DNA from 4 places in the Bradyrhizobium sp. IC3123 genome. Region 4 is predicted to be linked to each of the others. Evidence: predicted binding sites of a transcription regulator. Region 4 holds the regulator's gene; each other region holds the start of a gene.
The links. The regulator LexA, encoded in region 4, represses DNA repair genes until DNA is damaged. The targets are predictions, from matches to a motif close to TGTTCNNNNTGTGTTCNG.
Positions count from the first base shown of each region.

Region 1: I6F20_RS05160 (single-stranded DNA-binding protein) is a predicted target of LexA. The motif match lies at 1,762-1,779, and genes of this name have one in related genera.
Region 2: I6F20_RS15385 (ribonuclease T2 family protein) is a predicted target of LexA. The motif match lies at 2,076-2,093, and genes of this name have one in related genera.
Region 3: I6F20_RS25700 (helicase-related protein) is a predicted target of LexA. The motif match lies at 2,130-2,147, and genes of this name have one in related genera.

Region 1 is NZ_JADYVF010000001.1:1,042,184-1,046,698, reverse strand. It holds gene gyrA (DNA gyrase subunit A) at 1-753, opposite strand, end outside; gene I6F20_RS05160 (single-stranded DNA-binding protein) at 1,113-1,607, opposite strand; gene I6F20_RS05155 (outer membrane protein) at 2,056-2,838, shown strand; gene I6F20_RS05150 (outer membrane protein) at 3,078-3,776, shown strand; gene I6F20_RS05145 (outer membrane protein) at 4,001-4,515, shown strand, end outside.
Region 2 is NZ_JADYVF010000004.1:224,559-229,073, forward strand. It holds gene I6F20_RS15365 (ATP-binding protein) at 1-330, shown strand, start outside; gene I6F20_RS15370 (DUF3617 domain-containing protein) at 499-1,029, opposite strand; gene I6F20_RS15375 (hypothetical protein) at 1,076-1,381, opposite strand; gene I6F20_RS15380 (hypothetical protein) at 1,566-2,027, shown strand; gene I6F20_RS15385 (ribonuclease T2 family protein) at 2,139-2,825, shown strand; gene I6F20_RS15390 (23S rRNA (adenine(2030)-N(6))-methyltransferase RlmJ) at 2,949-3,809, shown strand; gene I6F20_RS15395 (cold-shock protein) at 4,088-4,303, shown strand; gene I6F20_RS15400 (outer membrane protein) at 4,373-4,515, opposite strand, start outside.
Region 3 is NZ_JADYVF010000009.1:5,124-9,638, reverse strand. It holds gene I6F20_RS25700 (helicase-related protein) at 1-1,849, opposite strand, end outside; gene I6F20_RS25695 (DUF3108 domain-containing protein) at 2,566-3,384, opposite strand; gene rpmB (50S ribosomal protein L28) at 3,977-4,285, shown strand; gene I6F20_RS25685 (SNF2-related protein) at 4,498-4,515, shown strand, end outside.
Region 4 is NZ_JADYVF010000001.1:928,642-933,156, forward strand. It holds gene I6F20_RS04605 (ComEC/Rec2 family competence protein) at 1-637, shown strand, start outside; gene I6F20_RS04610 (GAF domain-containing protein) at 644-1,585, opposite strand; gene I6F20_RS04615 (hypothetical protein) at 1,803-2,237, opposite strand; gene lexA (transcriptional repressor LexA) at 2,623-3,324, opposite strand; gene I6F20_RS04625 (molybdopterin molybdotransferase MoeA) at 3,501-4,515, opposite strand, start outside.

The DNA.
Region 1 (4,515 bases), 110 kb from region 4:
CACGATGGAGCCGCGGCCGAGATGATAGGCGCTGCGGATGCCCTGGCGTCCGAGAATGATGCCGCCGGTCGGGAAATCAGGCCCCGGGATGATGGCGTTGAGCTCGTCGATCGTCAGCGCCGGATTGTCGATCAGCGCGACGCAGGCGTCGATCACCTCGCCGAGATTGTGCGGCGGGATATTGGTGGCCATGCCGACCGCGATGCCACCGGCGCCGTTGACCAGGAGGTTCGGGAACCGGGCGGGCAGCACCACCGGCTCCCTTTCGGAGCCGTCGTAATTGTCCTGGAAGTCGACCGTATCGTCGTCGATGTCCTCGAGCAGCTTCAGCGCGATCTTGGTCAGGCGCGACTCGGTGTAGCGCATCGCCGCCGGGGGATCGCCGTCGACCGAGCCGAAATTGCCCTGCCCGTCGATCAAGGGCGCGCGCATCGAGAAGTCCTGCGCCATGCGCACCAAGGCGTCGTAGATCGCCTGGTCGCCATGCGGATGGTACTTACCCATGACCTCGCCGACGGCACCGGCGGACTTCTTGTGCTTCTTATCCGGGGTATCGCCGCGATTGTTCATCGCGAACAGGATGCGGCGATGGACCGGCTTCAACCCGTCGCGGGCATCGGGCAGCGCACGCGCCACGATCACGCTCATGGCGTAATCGAGGTAGGACTTCTTCATCTCCTCGTAGATCGAAACGGGGCGAATGTCCGAGGGGTGCGCCGGCTGGTCGCCGGGCTTGTTATCGTCGTCAGCCAAGGGGGAATCCGGTGAGGGTTTGTCTGGGAATCATATAGCGCATCCGGGGTCGGATAACCACCCTGACCGCCCTCGGAAAGTCCTTTTTCCGCTTATTCTTCCAATAACTTACGGCTTCGGAACAGCGCCCTGCACGCCCCCGGAATCGGTCCTTCATGAACGCCCGCAACGCCGGCCTGAACACGCGTCAAGGGGCCTCCGGTCAACCCGTTTTGCCCGGCTTGATACGAACCTCACCCCACACATGAAGCGCGCCCGGAAAATCCGAGCCCGTTCAGTCAATTAGGAATGTCTCCTGACGGGGAGGCGCAAGCGGCGCCGAGGTTGCCGCCGCATCTCCGTCGAGTAATCCCGCCCTCTCAGAACGGGATATCGTCGTCCATGTCGCTGTTGCGGCCGCCGCCGGCGGCAACGGGACGGCGCGGCGCGCTGCTGACGGGTCCGGAGGAGCCGAAGTCGCCGCCCGGCTCGTCGCCGAAGCTGCCACCTCCGCCGCCGCCACCGCGGCCGTCCAGCATCGTCAGCGTTGAGTTGAAGCCCTGCAGCACGACCTCGGTCGAGTATTTCTCGACGCCGCTCTGGTCGGTGTACTTGCGGGTCTGGAGCGCGCCTTCGATGTAAACCTTTGCGCCCTTCTTCAGATACTGTTCGACGATCTTGCAAAGCGGCTCAGAGAAGATCACGACGCGATGCCACTCGGTCTTCTCCTTGCGCTCGCCGGTGTTCTTGTCGCGCCAGGTCTCCGAGGTCGCGATGCTCAAATTCGCGATCGGCCGCCCGTCCTGGGTGCGGCGGATTTCGGGATCCTTGCCGAGATTTCCAACCAGAATGACCTTGTTGACGCTTCCCGCCATCGCCGCTCTCCACTCCGAATGCCACTGAATTTCAAAAGGGCGAATCCGCTGCCCGCGTTCCTCTGCGCCCGCTAGGGCGACCCTATACGCTTGCGGGCACCGATCAGCCTGCCACCCCCAAGGTTATCCCCACATATAGCATCGCGCGCACGTTTGTTCCAGATTTGTTCTTCGGCACGAGCGAGCGGAAATTTCCCGCATGTCCTCTCATGCCACAAAAAAGGACAGCCCTCGAATGGAACCTTTTTGGGTTCCCGAGTATGGCAAAAACCATTTAACATTCATCAAGTTGGAACCCATTCAATCAATCCGCAAGTGTGGCATTCCGGAGACGGACTCTGCCCTTTCCTTAGGCTACCTTTGCCTTGGAATTGATTCATATGGGTGTCGCGTCTGATCAGCCGCTTCGGGGACTTTCATGAAGCGGACGAAACTTGGGGAGACTGCAATGAATAAGATTCTTTTCGGCGTAATCAGTGCAATGGCAATGGGGCTGTCGGCTCCGGCAAGCGCGGCGGATATGGCTGCGCGTCCCTACACCAAGGCTCCGGCCCCGGCGGTCGCCGCGGTTTACGACTGGAGCGGCTTCTACATCGGCGTCAACGGCGGCGGCGGCACGAGCCGCAAGTGCTGGGACTTCGTGACCCCGGTCACGGGCGTTCTGGTGGCTGAAGGCTGTCACGATGCGACCGGCGGCACGGTCGGTGGTCAGATCGGCTACCGCTGGCAGTCGACCAATTGGGTGTTCGGCCTCGAGGGCCAGGGCAACTGGGCTGACTTCTCGGGGGACAACGTCAGCCTCCTCTTCCCTGGAAGCGCTTTGGTCACCGGTGATCGTAACCGCTCTCACATCGATGCTTTTGGCCTGATCACGGGCCAGGTCGGTTATGCCTGGAACAACGTGCTGCTCTATGTGAAGGGCGGCGCCGCCGTAGTCGGGGACAAGTACGACGTCTATGCCGCGCCTGGCACGCCTGGCGCCGGCACGCTGCTGGCGTCGGCTCGCGAGACCCGCTGGGGCGGCACCGTTGGCGCCGGCCTGGAATTCGGATTTGCTCCGAACTGGACGCTCGGCGTCGAGTACAACCACATCTTCCTCGGCGACCGTACGATCGCCTTCACGACGCCTGCGGGCGTTGCCTTCGGGAGCGATCGCATCAGTCAGGACGTCGACATGGGTCTAGTCCGCCTGAATTATCGCTTCGGCGGCCCGTTGGTCGCGAGGTACTGATATCCCTCTCATTTCGCGAGCAAATGGAAGGGCCGGCCCTGCGCCGGCCCTTCTTTTTTTCGGCACATGCCTGGACGTAAATAAGTCAGTAACCATCACCTTTTGGACTGTTGTGGCTTTTCGGAGACACAACTTGCGGCTTTGGTGGTGTAAAGACGGCGTCAGTTGGGCCGTTTGAGTCCGCTGCCCTTCCGCCACGGAAGGCAACAACAGAAACTGGGACTGGGATTAAGTTGAAAATGAAGAAGGTTTTGTTGGCTTCGGCCTGTTTGTTCGCTCTCGCGGCCCCCGCTTCGGCTGCTGATCTGGCAGCCCGCCCCTACACCAAGGCGCCTGCGCCTGTTGCCTCGGTCTACAACTGGACCGGCTTTTACCTGGGTATCGTCGGTGGCGGCGCCTGGGAAAACAGCTCCGATGATCCGCGCATGCAGGGCGGTTTCGTCGGCGGCACCGTTGGCTACAACTGGCAGACCTCCAACGTCGTGTTCGGCATCGAAGCTGATGGCGCGTGGGCTGACGTAAACGCCTCGGCGACCGGTCTTGTTGATTTTGGTGGCGCCCTCGTTCCCACGACGGTCAGTTCGCGTATCGACGCGCTCGGCACCGTGCGTGGTCGCATCGGCTGGCTCGCTTCCCCGAGCGTCCTGCTGTACGCCACGGGTGGTTACGCCTGGATCAACAACAAGATCAGCGTCAGCGCGCCCCCTGTTCTGAGCCTCTCGGAGAGCCAGTTCCATTCGGGCTGGACGGTCGGCGCGGGCGTCGAGGCGATGTTTGCTCCGAACTGGTCGGTCAAGGGCGAGTACCTCTATCGCAGCCTGGGCGGCGAGACCTACTTCTCGGGCGTCTTCCCGGTCAACACCGGCACTCTCGACCTCCACACCGTGCAGGTCGGCGTGAACTACCACTTCGGCGGCCCGGTCGTCGCCAAGTACTGAGCTTCGTCTCTGACGCATCATCGTCACGAAAGGCCGGCCTCGCGCCGGCCTTTTTGTTTGTTGCGGCCGCCCGTTCGCTCGCGCTTTTCGAAGGGGTGTGGCCGCTGGGTGACACAACCTTTGGCTTCAATGGTGTAAAAGCAATGACGTTGCTTGAGTCATAAGGTCCGCTGCTCTTCCGCTCTCCGGAAGACCGGAATGAGAAATGGAAGTGGGGAATGGATATGAAGAAGCTTTTGCTGGCTTCGGCCAGCTTGTTCGCACTCAGCGCGTTGGCACCGGCCTCGGCGGCCGATTTGGCAGCCCGCCCCTACACCAAGGCTCCGGTGGCACCGATCGCGGTGTACAACTGGAGCGGTTTCTACCTCGGCGCCAACGCCGGCGGTGGCTGGAGCCGCAACTGTTGGGATCTCACCAGTGTCGGCCCCTTCGTGGTCGCTCCGGCGGTGGCCGAAGGTTGTCACAATGCGACCGGCGCACTCGTCGGCGGCCAGATCGGTTATCGCTGGCAGTCCGCCAACTGGGTATTCGGTCTCGAAGCCCAGGGGGACTGGGCTGACCTGAAGGGTTCGAACATCAGCTCGCCTGCCGCGCTCGCGCCGCTGGTGAACGAGACCAGGATCGACGCCATTGGCCTCTTCACTGGCCAGGTCGGTTATGCCTGGAACAACGTGCTTTGGTACGTGAAGGGCGGCGCTGCCGTCACTCACAACAAGTACACTGGCAGTTTTGGCGGCGT
Region 2 (4,515 bases), on a different contig from region 4:
ACGGTGAAGCCGGCTTCGTTCAAGCGCTGCCTCGCCAACCTCGTCACCAACGCAGCGCGCTACGGCAAGAACATCGCCATCACCGGCCAGCGCGATCACCGTTATTTGACCGTCACCGTCGACGATGACGGCCCCGGCATTCCCGCCCACTTGCGCGAAGAGGTATTCAAGCCGTTCCTGCGGCTGGACAACGCCCGCAACCAGGACGAAGGCGGCACCGGCCTGGGGCTCGCGATTGCCCGCGACATCGCCCGCTCGCACGGCGGCGACATCACGCTCGGTGACAGCCCGATGGGAGGATTGAGGGCGAGCGTGCGGATACCGGTGTAGGTGCGGTTTTCCCTTCTCCCCTTGCGGGAGAAGGGCGCGAAGCGCCGGATGAGGGGTATCTCTCCGCGCGTCCAAGTCTCATTGAATTCGCGGAGAGAAACCCCTCACCCGTCTCGCCGCTTTGCGGCGATCCACCCTCTCCCACAAGGGGAGAGGGAAAGAGCACACCTACTTCGGCAGCAGCGCCTTCAGCTTGTCCATGTCGCGCGTGTTCATCTTGAAGCCGCCGGGCATGACGATGTCACCGGGCTTCTGATCCGGCTTGCAGGCCCCGAGCCACTTGGCTTGCAGCGTCGTCGTGCTATCGCGCCCCGCCGCACCAGCAACGCCGCCTTTGGCGTGTGAGGTCGTCTTCACCGTGTAGGCCGAATTGAAATCGCCGGTGATCTCGGCATGCGAGGTCGTGCTGACGCCGGCGACGCTGCACTCGGAATCGCTGACATAGCCGGTCGCGGTCTTCTTGATCTCCTGCTTGGCGCAGATCTGCTTGGCCATCGGGGAGACGTTGTTGCTCATCTCCTTGTCGACGGTCTCGTCGGTGCAGTGCTGCATGGTCATCTCGGGCATGGGCGAGCCCGATGTGACCAGCTTCATCTCCCAAAGACCGGCCTTGCGCAGCGGCAGTTCGTCGGCGCTGGCGCTGCCTGCCGACAACGCGAGGCAAAGCATCGAGCCGAGCAAAGCGAGTTTGCGCGTCATGAGGGAAGCTCCCGGCTGAGAGAGGTGCGGCGCCTACGACAGCGCCTCAGTACAGTGTGCGGATCGGCCGGTCGGCGGCGCCATAGGGCACCCAGCGGCAGGAGAACGAGATGTAGCCGCCCTCATAGGCCTGCACGCCCAGGAATTTCGCGACCTTGCCGTAGCGGGCGCAGTGATCGACGGCGACCTGACGCGCATCGACCTGGGTCGCCATCGAATAGGCGATGATGCCGCCGGTGTCGTTGCCCTTGAACGGCGGCACCAGAGAAAAGATGTCGGCGCGCGCCGACTGGCTCGCCATGCCCGAGACAATCAGGCTGGCAAGAAGGCCCGCGGCCGCAATGATTCGCATTCCCGTCACTCCAATTGGCTGGCGCCAGTCTACGGTGCCGGGACGGACGTGAAAAGAACCGAACCCCTGTTGGCCGCGACATCCTGGTCAAGTCCTGGCGAAGTGTTGCCGCGCTGCACTTGACCCGCCCCAACCTTCGCGGCACCGTCCAGCCTTCGCAAGACCTTAGCTGTCCGGATTGACCATGCGCGCCCCCTCCCTGAAATCGCTCCGCTTTGCCGCCGTGCTCGGCCTCATGTTGGGAGCGCTGTCGCTCGGCGAGGCCAGGGCCGCCAATCCGCTCGAGCTGAATTTCTGGCTGAGCGGGCCGCGCTATGACGGTGCCGTCGCCCCTTGCGACTGGGCTCTGCCGAGGATCGTGCACGAGTTCGCCGAAAAGGAATACACGTTCTGGAATTCTTCGTTGCAGATCACCGGTTTCTCCGCCGTTCGCGAGACCGCGTTCCGGCCCTGGCAGTCCGACAACATTCCGCGGCGCTATTGCACCGGCGAGGCCATGCTCAATGACGGCAAGGCGCGCAAGGTGCATTTCTCGATCATCGAGGATGGCGGCTTTGCCTCCTACGGCAACGGTGTCGAATGGTGCGTCGTCGGCGTCGACCGCAACTGGGCCTACAATCCGGCGTGCCGCGCCGCCAAGCCCTGACTCCGACACCGGCTTATTCGGCTCAGCTAGCCGACGATTGTCCAATTTTGTTCTTGAAATGTTCCCATCGCCTGCTAGGCTGTGTGCACAGTCTAGTTGAGGGGCGTCGCCATGTTTCACTCCAGATTGCGTTCGTTGTCCCGTTTGATGATCTCGCTGATCCTCATTGCGGGGTTGGCCAGCCTCGCCGGCGGTGCGAAGGCACAGGATAAGCGGCAAAACGCACCCGGCGAGTTCGACTTCTATGTGCTGGCGCTATCGTGGTCGCCCTCGTTCTGCGAGGAAGCCGCCGAGCGCGGCGGACGGTCCCAGATGCAATGCAGCGGACGGCCCTACGCCTTCGTGGTGCATGGGCTGTGGCCGCAATATGAAAACGGCTTTCCCGAATATTGCCAGCGGCCGGCGCCGCGGCTGAACCGCAACATCGTCTCCTCGATGCTCGACCTGATGCCGGCGCCGGGCCTGATCTTCAACGAATGGGACAAGCACGGCACCTGCTCCGGGCTGGAGGGCCGCAGCTATTTCGAGATGATCCGCAAAGCGCGCGCCGCAATCAAGATTCCGGCCGAGTATCTCGACCTGTCGCAGGCCAAGACCATCGCGCCGGCGGAGGTCGAAGAAGCCTTCATCAAGGCCAATCCGGGTCTCGGCAATGCCGCCGTCTCGGTCACCTGCAACCGGACTCGGCTGTCCGAGGTCCGCATCTGCCTCAGCAAGGATCTGCAATTCCGCGCCTGCGACGAGCGCCGCGCCTGCCGCCGCGACCAGGTCACGATGCCGCCGATCAGGGGCGGGTAGCTCAGTCATTGCGAGCGCAGCGAAGCAATCCAGAGTGCCTCCGCGGACGCATTTCTGGATTGCTTCGCTGCGCTCGCAATGACAGGGGTTAGGATCGCGCCAGACAACGTAGTCCTCTCCGCCATGAACTACCGCCACGCCTTCCACGCCGGCAGCTTCGCCGATGTCATCAAGCACATCGTGCTGGCGCGCATCCTCACTTATCTGCAGGACAAGCCGGCAGCGTTCCGCGTCATCGACACCCATGCCGGCGCCGGCCTCTACGATCTCGACAGCGACGAGGCTCGCCGCGGCGGCGAATGGCTGACCGGCATTGCGCGGCTGCTGCAGGCCCGCCTGTCGAACGAAAGCGCGGCACTGACGAAGCCCTATCTCGACATCGTCCGCGCCTTCAATCCGAAGGGGGAGCTCAAGGCCTATCCGGGCTCGCCGTTGATCGCGCGCGGCTTGCTCAGGCCGCAAGACCGGCTCGTCGCCTGCGAGCTCGAGCCGAAGGCACGGAAAGCGCTGATCGACGCGCTGCGCCGCGACGAGCAGGCGCGCGTGGTCGATCTCGACGGCTGGGTGGCGCTGCCGGCCTTCGTGCCGCCGAAGGAGCGGCGTGGCCTCGTGCTGATCGATCCGCCCTTCGAGGCCAAGGACGAGTTCGAGCGGCTCGGCGAAGCCTTCTCGGCAGCGTTCGCGAAATGGCCGACCGGTATCTACGTAATCTGGTATCCCGCCAAGAACCGGCGCGCCACCGACACGCTGGCACAAACCGTCGCGCGGCTCGCAGCTGCAGCAAAGCCGCCCGGAAAATGCCTTCGCCTCGAATTCAGCGTCGCGCCGCAAGCCAACAGCGCCGCCCTCACCTCCACCGGTCTCTTGATCGTCAACCCGCCCTACACGCTGCACGGCGAGCTCAAGACCATTCTGCCGGAGCTGGAAATACCGCTCGGCCAGGGCGGTGCTGCCAGATTCCGGCTGGAGGTACCCAAGCCTTAGCGCCAAGCATTGACGCCAAGCCGTAACACTCCGGCATTCTTGGGAAAAATATGCAGGACCGGTAGTCAATCTGCAAAGAAACGTATTATGCTATTTCCGTGACTGGCTTTACGTTCCGCTTCCGCGAATGGTTGCGGCGGAGTGAAGGCCCTAAGAAAGATCCCGCCGGACCGATCAGGTCCGTCCAAGGATGGCCAGCTCCCGGGCTCCGTAAGGCCCGGTCATGTCGCGACGTGAGTCTGCGTCGCGACGGAGGAGCAATGAGGGGGAGTTTCCCGATGGCCATGACGGGAACGGTCAAGTTCTTCAACGGCGAGCGCGGCTACGGCTTCATCAAGCCTGACGACGGCGGTCGCGATGTCTTCGTTCACATCACTGCTGTGGAGCGGGCGGGACTGAAGGACCTTGCCGAAGGACAGCGTATTACTTTCGAAGTCGAACCGGACAAGAAGGGGAAGGGACCGAAGGCGGTCAATCTGGTGATCCTCTCCTAGCGATCCTTGCAAAAAAAATCCCGGCCGCGAGCGGCCGGGAGGCTGGTCCGGTATTTTCTTCTTTGGATGTCAGAAGCGATAGTTCACGCCTGCGCGGACAACGTTGGCGCTATAGCCGTTTGACACGCCCGTGATTGCGAACTGGCTGGTCGACAGATCGATGTAGAGATATTCGAGCTTGGCGCTCCAGTTCGGCGCGAGGCCGACTTCCG
Region 3 (4,515 bases), on a different contig from region 4:
GCGTCTTGAGCCAGAGCTCGAGCCGCGCCTGCACCTTGTCGCGGGGCGCGCCGGTCAGGCGCTCGTCCGAGATGATGCGGATGCGCGGATGCAGCGCCTCGTCTGCGGCGGCAAGGCGCGCCACGGCATCGCCGGTCCAGCGGATGATGCCTTCGGACGTCAGCACGAACTGCTCGTCCGGCGCATTGCCCAGCTTTTCGGCGCGCGCGTTGATCTCGCCGGCGAGCACCGCTTGCGCTGCAGCCTGCAAGGCTTTCGCATCGGAGCCGGCTTCCGCCGCATCCGGTGCAAAGGTGAAGCCATCGAGGCGGCCGATGACATGGCCTTCGACGATGACTTCGCCGGTCTTGCCGATTTCAGTATTCAAGCTCGTGTTCTCCCGCAGGCGGCGCATCAATACACTGGTCCGGCGATCAACGAAACGCTCAGTCAAGCGTTCATGGAGCGCATCCGACAATTTATTTTCGACCTCCCGCGCGATCCCCTGCCAGCGTTCCGGGTCTTTCAGCCAGTCCGGGCGGTTGGCGACGAAGGTCCAGGTGCGGATCTGGGCGATTCGGGCCGACAGCGTGTCGATGTCGCCGTCGATGCGGTCGGCCTGGGTGACCTGGGACTCGAACCAGGCATCGGGAATGCAGCCCTTGCGCATCAGGAAGCCGTACAGCGTCGTCACCAGCTCGGCATGGGCGGCCGGCGACAGCTTTCTATAGTCCGGGACCTGGCAGGCTTCCCAGAGCCGCTCCACGGCAGCCTTGCCATGCGCGATATCGCGCACCTCGCCGTCGCGGGCGGCGTGATCGAGCACGCGCATGTCCTCGGCGATCGGCGCGCGCGTCAGCGTCTCGTGGCCGGGGGCGAGGTTCAGCGAGACCTGGAGCGCGCCGAGCGAGGAGAAATCGAGCTTGGAATTGCGCCATTGCAGCACCTTCACGGCATCGAAGGTGTGGTTCTGCAGCGCGTTGACGAGCTCGGGCTCGAACGGCGCGCAGCGGCCCGTGGTGCCGAAGGTGCCGTTGCGGGTGGCGCGGCCGGCGCGGCCTGCGATCTGCGCGAATTCGGCCGGCGTCAGGCGGCGGAACTGGTAGCCGTCGAACTTGCGGTCGGAGGCGAAGGCGACGTGATCGACGTCGAGATTGAGGCCCATGCCGACGGCATCGGTGGCGACGAGATAATCGACGTCGCCGTTCTGGAACATCGCCACTTGCGCGTTTCGTGTGCGCGGCGACAGCGAGCCCAGCACCACGGCGGCGCCGCCATGCTGGCGGCGGATCAGCTCGGCAATCGCATAGACTTCATCGGCCGAGAACGCGACGATGGCGGTGCGGCGCGGCTGGCGCGTGATCTTGCGATCGCCGGCGAATTCGAGCTGCGACAATCTGGGCCGCGTGATCATGGACACGCCCGGCAACAGGCGCTCGATGATCGGGCGCATGGTGGCGGCGCCCAAGAGCAGCGTCTCGTCGCGGCCGCGGCGGTTGAGGATGCGGTCGGTGAAGACGTGGCCGCGCTCGAGATCGGCGGCGATCTGGACCTCGTCGACGGCGAGGAAGGAGACGTCGATATCGCGCGGCATCGCCTCGACGGTCGAGACCCAATAGCGCGGATTCTTCGGCTTGATCTTCTCCTCGCCGGTGACGAGCGCGACGCTGGCCTCGCCGGCTCGGTCGGCGATCTTGTTGTAGACCTCGCGCGCCAAGAGGCGCAGCGGCAGGCCGATCATGCCCGAGGGATGCGCCAGCATCCGCTCGATGGCGAGATGGGTCTTGCCGGTGTTGGTCGGACCGAGCACCGCAGTGACGCCCGCGCCGGGTGCGCGCTCGGAAGCGAAGGGGGAGGAGGAAAAAGCCATGTCTAGGGGATTAGGTAATGGCGATTTGGGCGAATGTCAGTGCTATCCGGGGCGGAGAGGGGGCTGGCTCTTCGTTCCTCATCCTGAGGAGCGCGTCAGCGCGTCTCGAAGGATGAAGGCCCGGCTGGTGCTGCTGGGCAAGCCAAGCCCCTCGCCCTTCGAGACGGCCGCTTGCGCGGCCTCCTCAGGGTGAGGGGCACACCGCGGGCGTGAAAACGCCCGCCCCAAATCCCGCGCAACTGTCTCACTTTGCGACGCTTTTCCCGTTCGCTTTAAGCTTCGGAACGACTCTAGAACGAATCGCGGCCGAATCGCTGACTCCCCTGTGAGTCCCGTTCCGTTCACGCAACATGTCGCGGGACTCGTCTTGGTTGCGCACTAGATGGAGTTTTGCGGGGGCGCACAAGCGACCGGGGTGGTTAAAGCTGGGGACGGCGCCGAGTCGAATCAGAATCGGGGAGGAGTCAAATGGATTCCCTGCGGCGGGGTTTGGTCAAACGAAGTGTGCGAAAACAACCCCATGCACAGTAGGTAAGTCGTTGAAATCATTAGGGCGCGCTTTTGGGCTCCCATTTCGCTCGTCATTCCGGGGTGCGACGCAGTCGCGAACCCGGAATCCATCGTGAAACCGTCTCTGTAGCCCGATGGATTCCGGGTTCGCGCCAAGATGGCGCGCCCCGGAATGACGGCCGAGAGAGCCGGCGCGGCCTCCTTGCCTACTGCGTCTTCGCGACGCGTGGCGGCTGGGGGGCGGTGATGAAGCTGGTGGCTTCCAGCATGGCGGGGCCGAGCGGGGTCGGCACTTTCAGCCAGAACGGGACCAGGATGCGCGTGCCGGCGATGGGGGCGAACGCGATCTCCATGTTGCGCTGGGCGGCGAGGTATTTGATCACCGGGCGGTCGGGGATGTAGCCGGCGATCGGCACGAAATAGATCGCGCAGACCACGACCGGGCCCTTGTACCCCTTCTCCGCCTTCACGGTCTCCATGCGCTTGAAATCGAGCTTGAGCTCGTAGCGCATGCGGCCGTCGAACACCGGCGCGGAGCTGTGGCAGGCGTCCTGCGAAACGGGATCACCGGTGCCGGGCACGCGCAGCAGCGAGGCCGTCATGGGGTCCCAGACGCCGCGGCGGTGGGCCTCGGTGACGACGATGCGGTCCGGATCGACCGGCGGCTCCGGCAAAATGCCGAAATCCTTCACATTGCCCTTGTCGAGGGTGATGCGGATCTCTTCGGTCTTCTTCTGGGTGGTGGTGGAGGCCTGGTAGCCGGTCGCAACCAGCGCGCCGCCAACGACGCGCCCCTGGCTCGCGCCGGTGCCGGACCCGCCCGTGAACGACTTCAAAAGCCCGGTGGTGCCGCCGGCGGCCGCCGCCGAGAACACGTCGTCCTGGATATCGATGTTCCAGGCGCCCTTGCCGACGGGAATGCCCGCCAGCGTCGCCTCATATTGCGCCTCGAGCTTGCCTTGCGCCGCCGCCGGCGCCGCGCCGGACGCCAGGCCCAGCACCACCGCCAGGCCACAAAGCGCCATCAGCCGGCCGGCCAAGGGGACGTCCAAGCGGACGCCCCGACACAGACAGGCTGAGCGCAGGACTTGCGCGAAATGAAGCGTTGTCGGCACGAAACAATCCAATCAGAGCGCGATGTGCTGTTACTTAAGCCAAAACCGGCGGCAAACAATGTGTCGGGGCGTGCAGCCCCGGGAACTCCACCGGACTCTTCGACGGCGAATACGCCCTTTATGTGATGGTAAGGCGCGACAATCATTGCCGTTTTGGTGATCGGACGGTAACGGGGGACGTTCCCACCTCTCCCCACCCTCAGCTGTCATGCCCCGCGAAGGCGGGGCATCCAGTACGCCGCAGCGCCTCTGGTCAGCCGCGCCGCCGCGGAGTACTGGATCGCCCGCCTTCGCGGGCGATGACACCGAGGCGGGGCACGAGATCCCGGGTTCGGGCTCTGCCCGCCCCGGGACGACGGGCCAAAAACGGCCCGTCGCCTTGACGCAAGGCCCCTTCCCCCCTATACGTCCGCCCGCTCCCTGCAAGGACGAAAGAATTTGCCCCCGTGGCGCCGAAATGGCGGCCGCACTCGTTGGGGGTTCGAACTAAAGGATTTATGCCATGTCTCGCCGCTGCGAACTGACGGCCAAGGGCCCCCTCGTCGGCCACAAGGTCAGCCACTCCAACATCAAGACCAAGCGCCGCTTCCTGCCGAACCTCGTCAACGTGACGTTTATCTCGGAAGCCCTGGGCCGCAACGTGCGCCTGCGCGTCTCCACCAACGCGATCAAGAGCGTCGACCACAATGGCGGCCTGGACGCCTACCTGCTCAAGGCCAACACTGATGCGCTCTCCCCGCGCGCGGTCGAGCTGAAGCGCGCCATCCAGAAGAAGGTCGGCGACACCCAGCCGGCCAAGCAGGCGAGCTGAGATTTTTTCGAAATTGGGCGGGGGCTAAGTTGCGTCGCGTGGCGTAGGCTTAGCCGAGTAAAGAGTTTGAGTAGCGGCCGGATCGGGAGATCCGGCCGTTTTTGTTTGTGGAGCGACGGTAGGTTAGTAGCGCACCGACGAAAGTGCCACTTGCCCGCAAGAGTAGCACCGAGCATCTTGTGGTTGAGCACGTCTTTGGTTGGGGCAGGAGGATGGACGTCGCCACTGAA
Region 4 (4,515 bases):
GAGCCTCGGGCTCATCGTGATGGGCCTGTTGCGCACGCCCTTGCGCTGGTCCGGCGCCCTGGTGCTGCTGGCAGCGATCCTCTGGGGACTGTCGGTGCGGCAGCCCGATATCCTGATTGCCGGGGATGGCGCGAGCGTCGCGGTCCGGGGCGGGGATGGGCGCTTGCAGGTGATCCGCGCCAGCAAGGACAGCTTCCTGCTGAAGGAGTGGTTGGCTGCCGATGCCGATCCGCGCGATGCCGGCAACGCCTCGTTGGCGAGCGGGGTGTCGTGTGACGAGTCCGGCTGCGTGGCGCCGCTCGCGGACGGACGACTGATCGCGTTGGCAACGCGTATCGACGCGCTGGCCGATGATTGCAGCCGCGCCGCGCTGGTGGTGACGGCGCGGCCTGCGCCACCCGATTGCGCGGCGATGGTGGTCGATCGGGCGCGTCTTGCCAGTCAGGGCGCACTGGCTCTGACGAGACGCGGCAAGGGCTTTTCGGTGCAGGCGGTGAGGACGAGGGGAGCAAGCCGTCCCTGGCTGCCGGCCGGCGCCGGCGAGGGGGATTTCGACGGCAGCCTCGTGCCGAAGGCGGCCGTGCCCCGCAACCGGGACGCAACGCCATCGGAGGCCGACTTGCAGGCCGACGATTGACGCGGATCACAAATACCAGGCCAGCACGGCGTCAAGCCTTCCGTTGCCGATAACCGGCAGGGCCACCATTCGGCTCAGCCCGGCTGCGCAGGCTTCGGAGCCGGCGATCGAGCCGTCACAGGTGAGATCGTCGTTGAGCGCGGGCATGCCGGCGGCCCAGGCGCCGCCGATGCTGCCTTCGCCCCTGGCGATGGACTGCGCCGCATAGCGTGCGGCGAGGTCGGTCTGCGCGCTGCAATCGCCGGCGCGAAAGACCAGCGCCGAACGGTCCTCGTTCGGGACCCAGATCTCGAAGCGTCGTGCAATCGGCGTTGCCTGCGCGGAGAGGAATGTCAGAACCCAGGTCTGGTCGGTACCGGTTCGGTAGGGCACGCCGACGCCGAGATTGATCCCGACCTTGGCGGCGTCCTCCCAGCGCAGGAAACTCTTGGCGTCGTGCAAGTCCTTGATGATCAGCGGCAGGCCCGCCTTCCAGGTGCGTCCGGGCAGGCCGAAGCCGCGCGGAAATCTGGTGTGGCGGGAGTTGAATTCGAACATGTCCGCGGTGCCGTAATAGCCATCGACGAGCCCCATCTCATGCGAGAGATCAGGATCGTTGTGCCAGAGTTCGATCGCGCCGACATGCGCCTCGTCGTCGCCGCAGAACAGCACCAGCACGGCTTGCAGGAATTCGCCCGCGAACACCGGCACCGCCACGCCGCAGGTGAGGCCGGCCGCAGCGGCCTGATCGGTCCGCTTGAAATAGGAGTTGGCGAATTTCGTGAGGATGACGGGGTGGCCACAGGCCCAGGCCTTGCCTGGAAGTCCCTCGTCATATCCGAAGTGCAGCTCTTCGCTGACGGCTTTGAACGCGGACAGCCCATCGTCGTAGAGGCCGCCGCCGAATTCCAGCCGCATGCGCGTCCGGTCGGGTACCCAAAGTTCAACGACGCGAATGAAGGTCTTCATCGAGCGTGTCCGCCGCCTCAAACCACGACAGCATCGGTCATTTGGCTGCGGAGCGGACGTTCAAAATGCGGGCAGCACGGCCCAAACTTCGTGCGACGACGAGGCGCGGCGGTGGGCTCGCCGATCGAATGTCCTGAAACACAAACTTACCGGGCTCGCCGGCCTCGGCCGGCGATGGCAATTTCAATCCCGGGCTCGGCCTGTCGGCCGAAGGGCGTCAGCCGATCGGCAGGCGCGTGATCGTGGGCCGCGTGTCGGCGACGATCTGCGGCTTGTGCTCGCGCTCGGGGGCTGGCTGCGTCACCGGCAATTGCAGCACGGTCGCGCGCTGGCCTTCGACGAGCTGCGTCACCAGCACGTATTTGCCGTCGGGGAATTCGATCGCGTCATGATGGCGATCGGGAATGTGCGGGTCGATCTTGCCGAACTTGCCGACGCGAGAGTTCACGGTGCGCGTCCAGATCCAGCGGTTGTCGTAGCGGACATTGTCGGCGAAAGCGAGCTCCGTCCCCGGCAGCAGACAGACCGCGACGGAGGGATCGGCTTCGGAAGCGAAACCGCGCGTCGAGGTGCCGCGGAAGGTTGTCGTGACGATCGTCTCGCCGACTTCGGCGGGGCGCGTCGCGACGGCATGCAGGCTGTAGTCACACATCGGGTGCTCCTCATGCTGGGATAGCGACCCGCGTCTCTTTCGAGGCGCAGGCCTCTATCAGAGTGGAAGCATACAACGCTCTGCTCGGTTATGGGCAAATCTGCGGCTCGCGTCCGCAGCGCGCGATCACATTATCTTTCCCGGATTCGATAGGAACAAACCTCGCGTCCTTGCATTCGGCCGGAGCTATCAGCACTGCCGGCACAACTCTACCGGCGAAGCAGAAATGGCTGCGCGCCTGCGCGGGGGAATGTCGCGCGGGAAGATGGACCGGACAGCCGGCGCAGAACCAGAGAAACCGTCCAGCCGGAGCGGACAAGTATCCGCTCCGATCCTGGATCGCCGATGCCGATCGAAACGCGCGCGGCGCTTGATGTTTCCCGTATCAGTACTTCCGGTAAAGCCCGATCAGCTTGCCCTGGATCTTCACGCGGTTCGGCGGAAGAATGCGGACCTCGTAGGCGGCATTGGCGGGCTCGAGCGCGATCGAGGCGCCGCGGCGGCGGAAGCGCTTGAGCGTGGCCTCCTCGTCGTCGATCAATGCCACCACGATGTCGCCGGTATTTGCGGTCTCGTTGCGCTGGATCAGCGCCATGTCGCCGTCGAGGATGCCGGCCTCGACCATCGAATCGCCGCGCACTTCGAGCGCGTAGTGCTCGCCCGAGCCGAGCATGTCCGGCGGCACGCTGATGGTATGGCTGCGGGTCTGCAGCGCCTCGATCGGCGTGCCGGCGGCGATGCGGCCCATCACGGGCACCGCGACGGGGCGCTCGCCCTCGTCCGCGGGCGGGCTGGAGCTCGCGCGCACCTTGCCGAGATTGCCCTCGATCACGCTCGGGGTGAAGCCACGGCGATTGCCGGCGGCGGCCTGGAGCTCGGGCAGCTTGATCACCTCGATGGCACGGGCACGGTTGGGCAGGCGGCGAATGAAGCCGCGCTCCTCGAGCGCAGTGATCAGGCGATGGATGCCTGACTTCGAGCGCAGGTCGAGCGCATCCTTCATCTCGTCGAAGGACGGCGGCACGCCGCTTTCCTTCAGACGTTCGCTGATGAATCGCAGAAGCTCGTATTGTTTGCGCGTCAACATCTCGACCAAAGTCCCCCGGTTGATGTCGTTCGATTCCGACACGATGAAGCCGGCACTAAGCCGCTACATCCTCGAAACAAATCATGAACGGACACTATATGTTCGATATGTGTTCCGCAACTGCTTAATTTATGGTGAACGCGGCCAAGCTCGCGGAATGCGTGTGGCTGGGCGGCTCAGACGGGCAGCCGGAGCACCTCGCAAGGCGTGCCGGCCTCGGCCTTCGGCGCGAACGGTGCGCGCACCAGAAGTACCTGTGCCGCAGCGAGATTCGCAAGAAGGGAGGAGTCCTGATGGCTGACCGGAAGGGCGACGCGCGTGCCGTCGTCGCGCTCCTCCAGCCGCGCACGCAGATAGTCCTCGCGCTGGTCGTTGGCGGCGAGATCGCGGCCCAGCACGGCGCGCTCGCGCCGATGATGAATCGCTGAACGGCCCGACAGGGCGCGAATCAAGGGGACCATGAACAGGAAGGCGCACACGTAGGACGACACGGGATTGCCGGGCAGGCCAATCACGCGCATCGCGCCTATCCGACCGTGCATCATCGGCTTGCCCGGCCGGATCGCGATCTTCCAGAACGCCATCGCGATGCCTTCGCCCTTGAGCGCCTGCTGGACCAGGTCGTGGTCGCCCACCGAGGCACCGCCGGTCGTGATCAGGATGTCGGCGCCGCTCTCGCGCGCGCGGCGGATGCCGGCGGACGTCGCCTCCAGCGTATCGGCGGCAATTCCGAGGTCGATGGTCTCGGCGCCCTCGCTGCGGGCGAGCGCATGCAGGGCATAGCCGTTGGAATAGACGATCTGGCCGCGACCAGGCGTGGTGCCCGGCATCACGAGCTCGTCGCCGGTGGCGAGAACGGCAACCCTCGGGCGGCGGATGATGGCGAGATGCGGATGATTCATTCCGGCGGCGAGGGCGAGATCGCGCTCGGTGAGGCGGATTCCCTTGCGCAGCAGCACGTCGCCTTCGCGGAAGTCGACGCCTGCAGGGCGGATGTGCCGGCCGAAAATGGCGGCTTCCTTGATCGTGACATGTTTGCCGTCGGCAGCCGTGTCCTCCTGGATCACGACGGCATCGGCGCCGTCGGGAACGACGCCGCCGGTGAAGATCCGCACGGCTTCGCCGGGGCCGACGCTTCCCGCGAACGGCCGGCCCGCCGCGACCTCGCCGACGACGGTCAACCTCGAATCG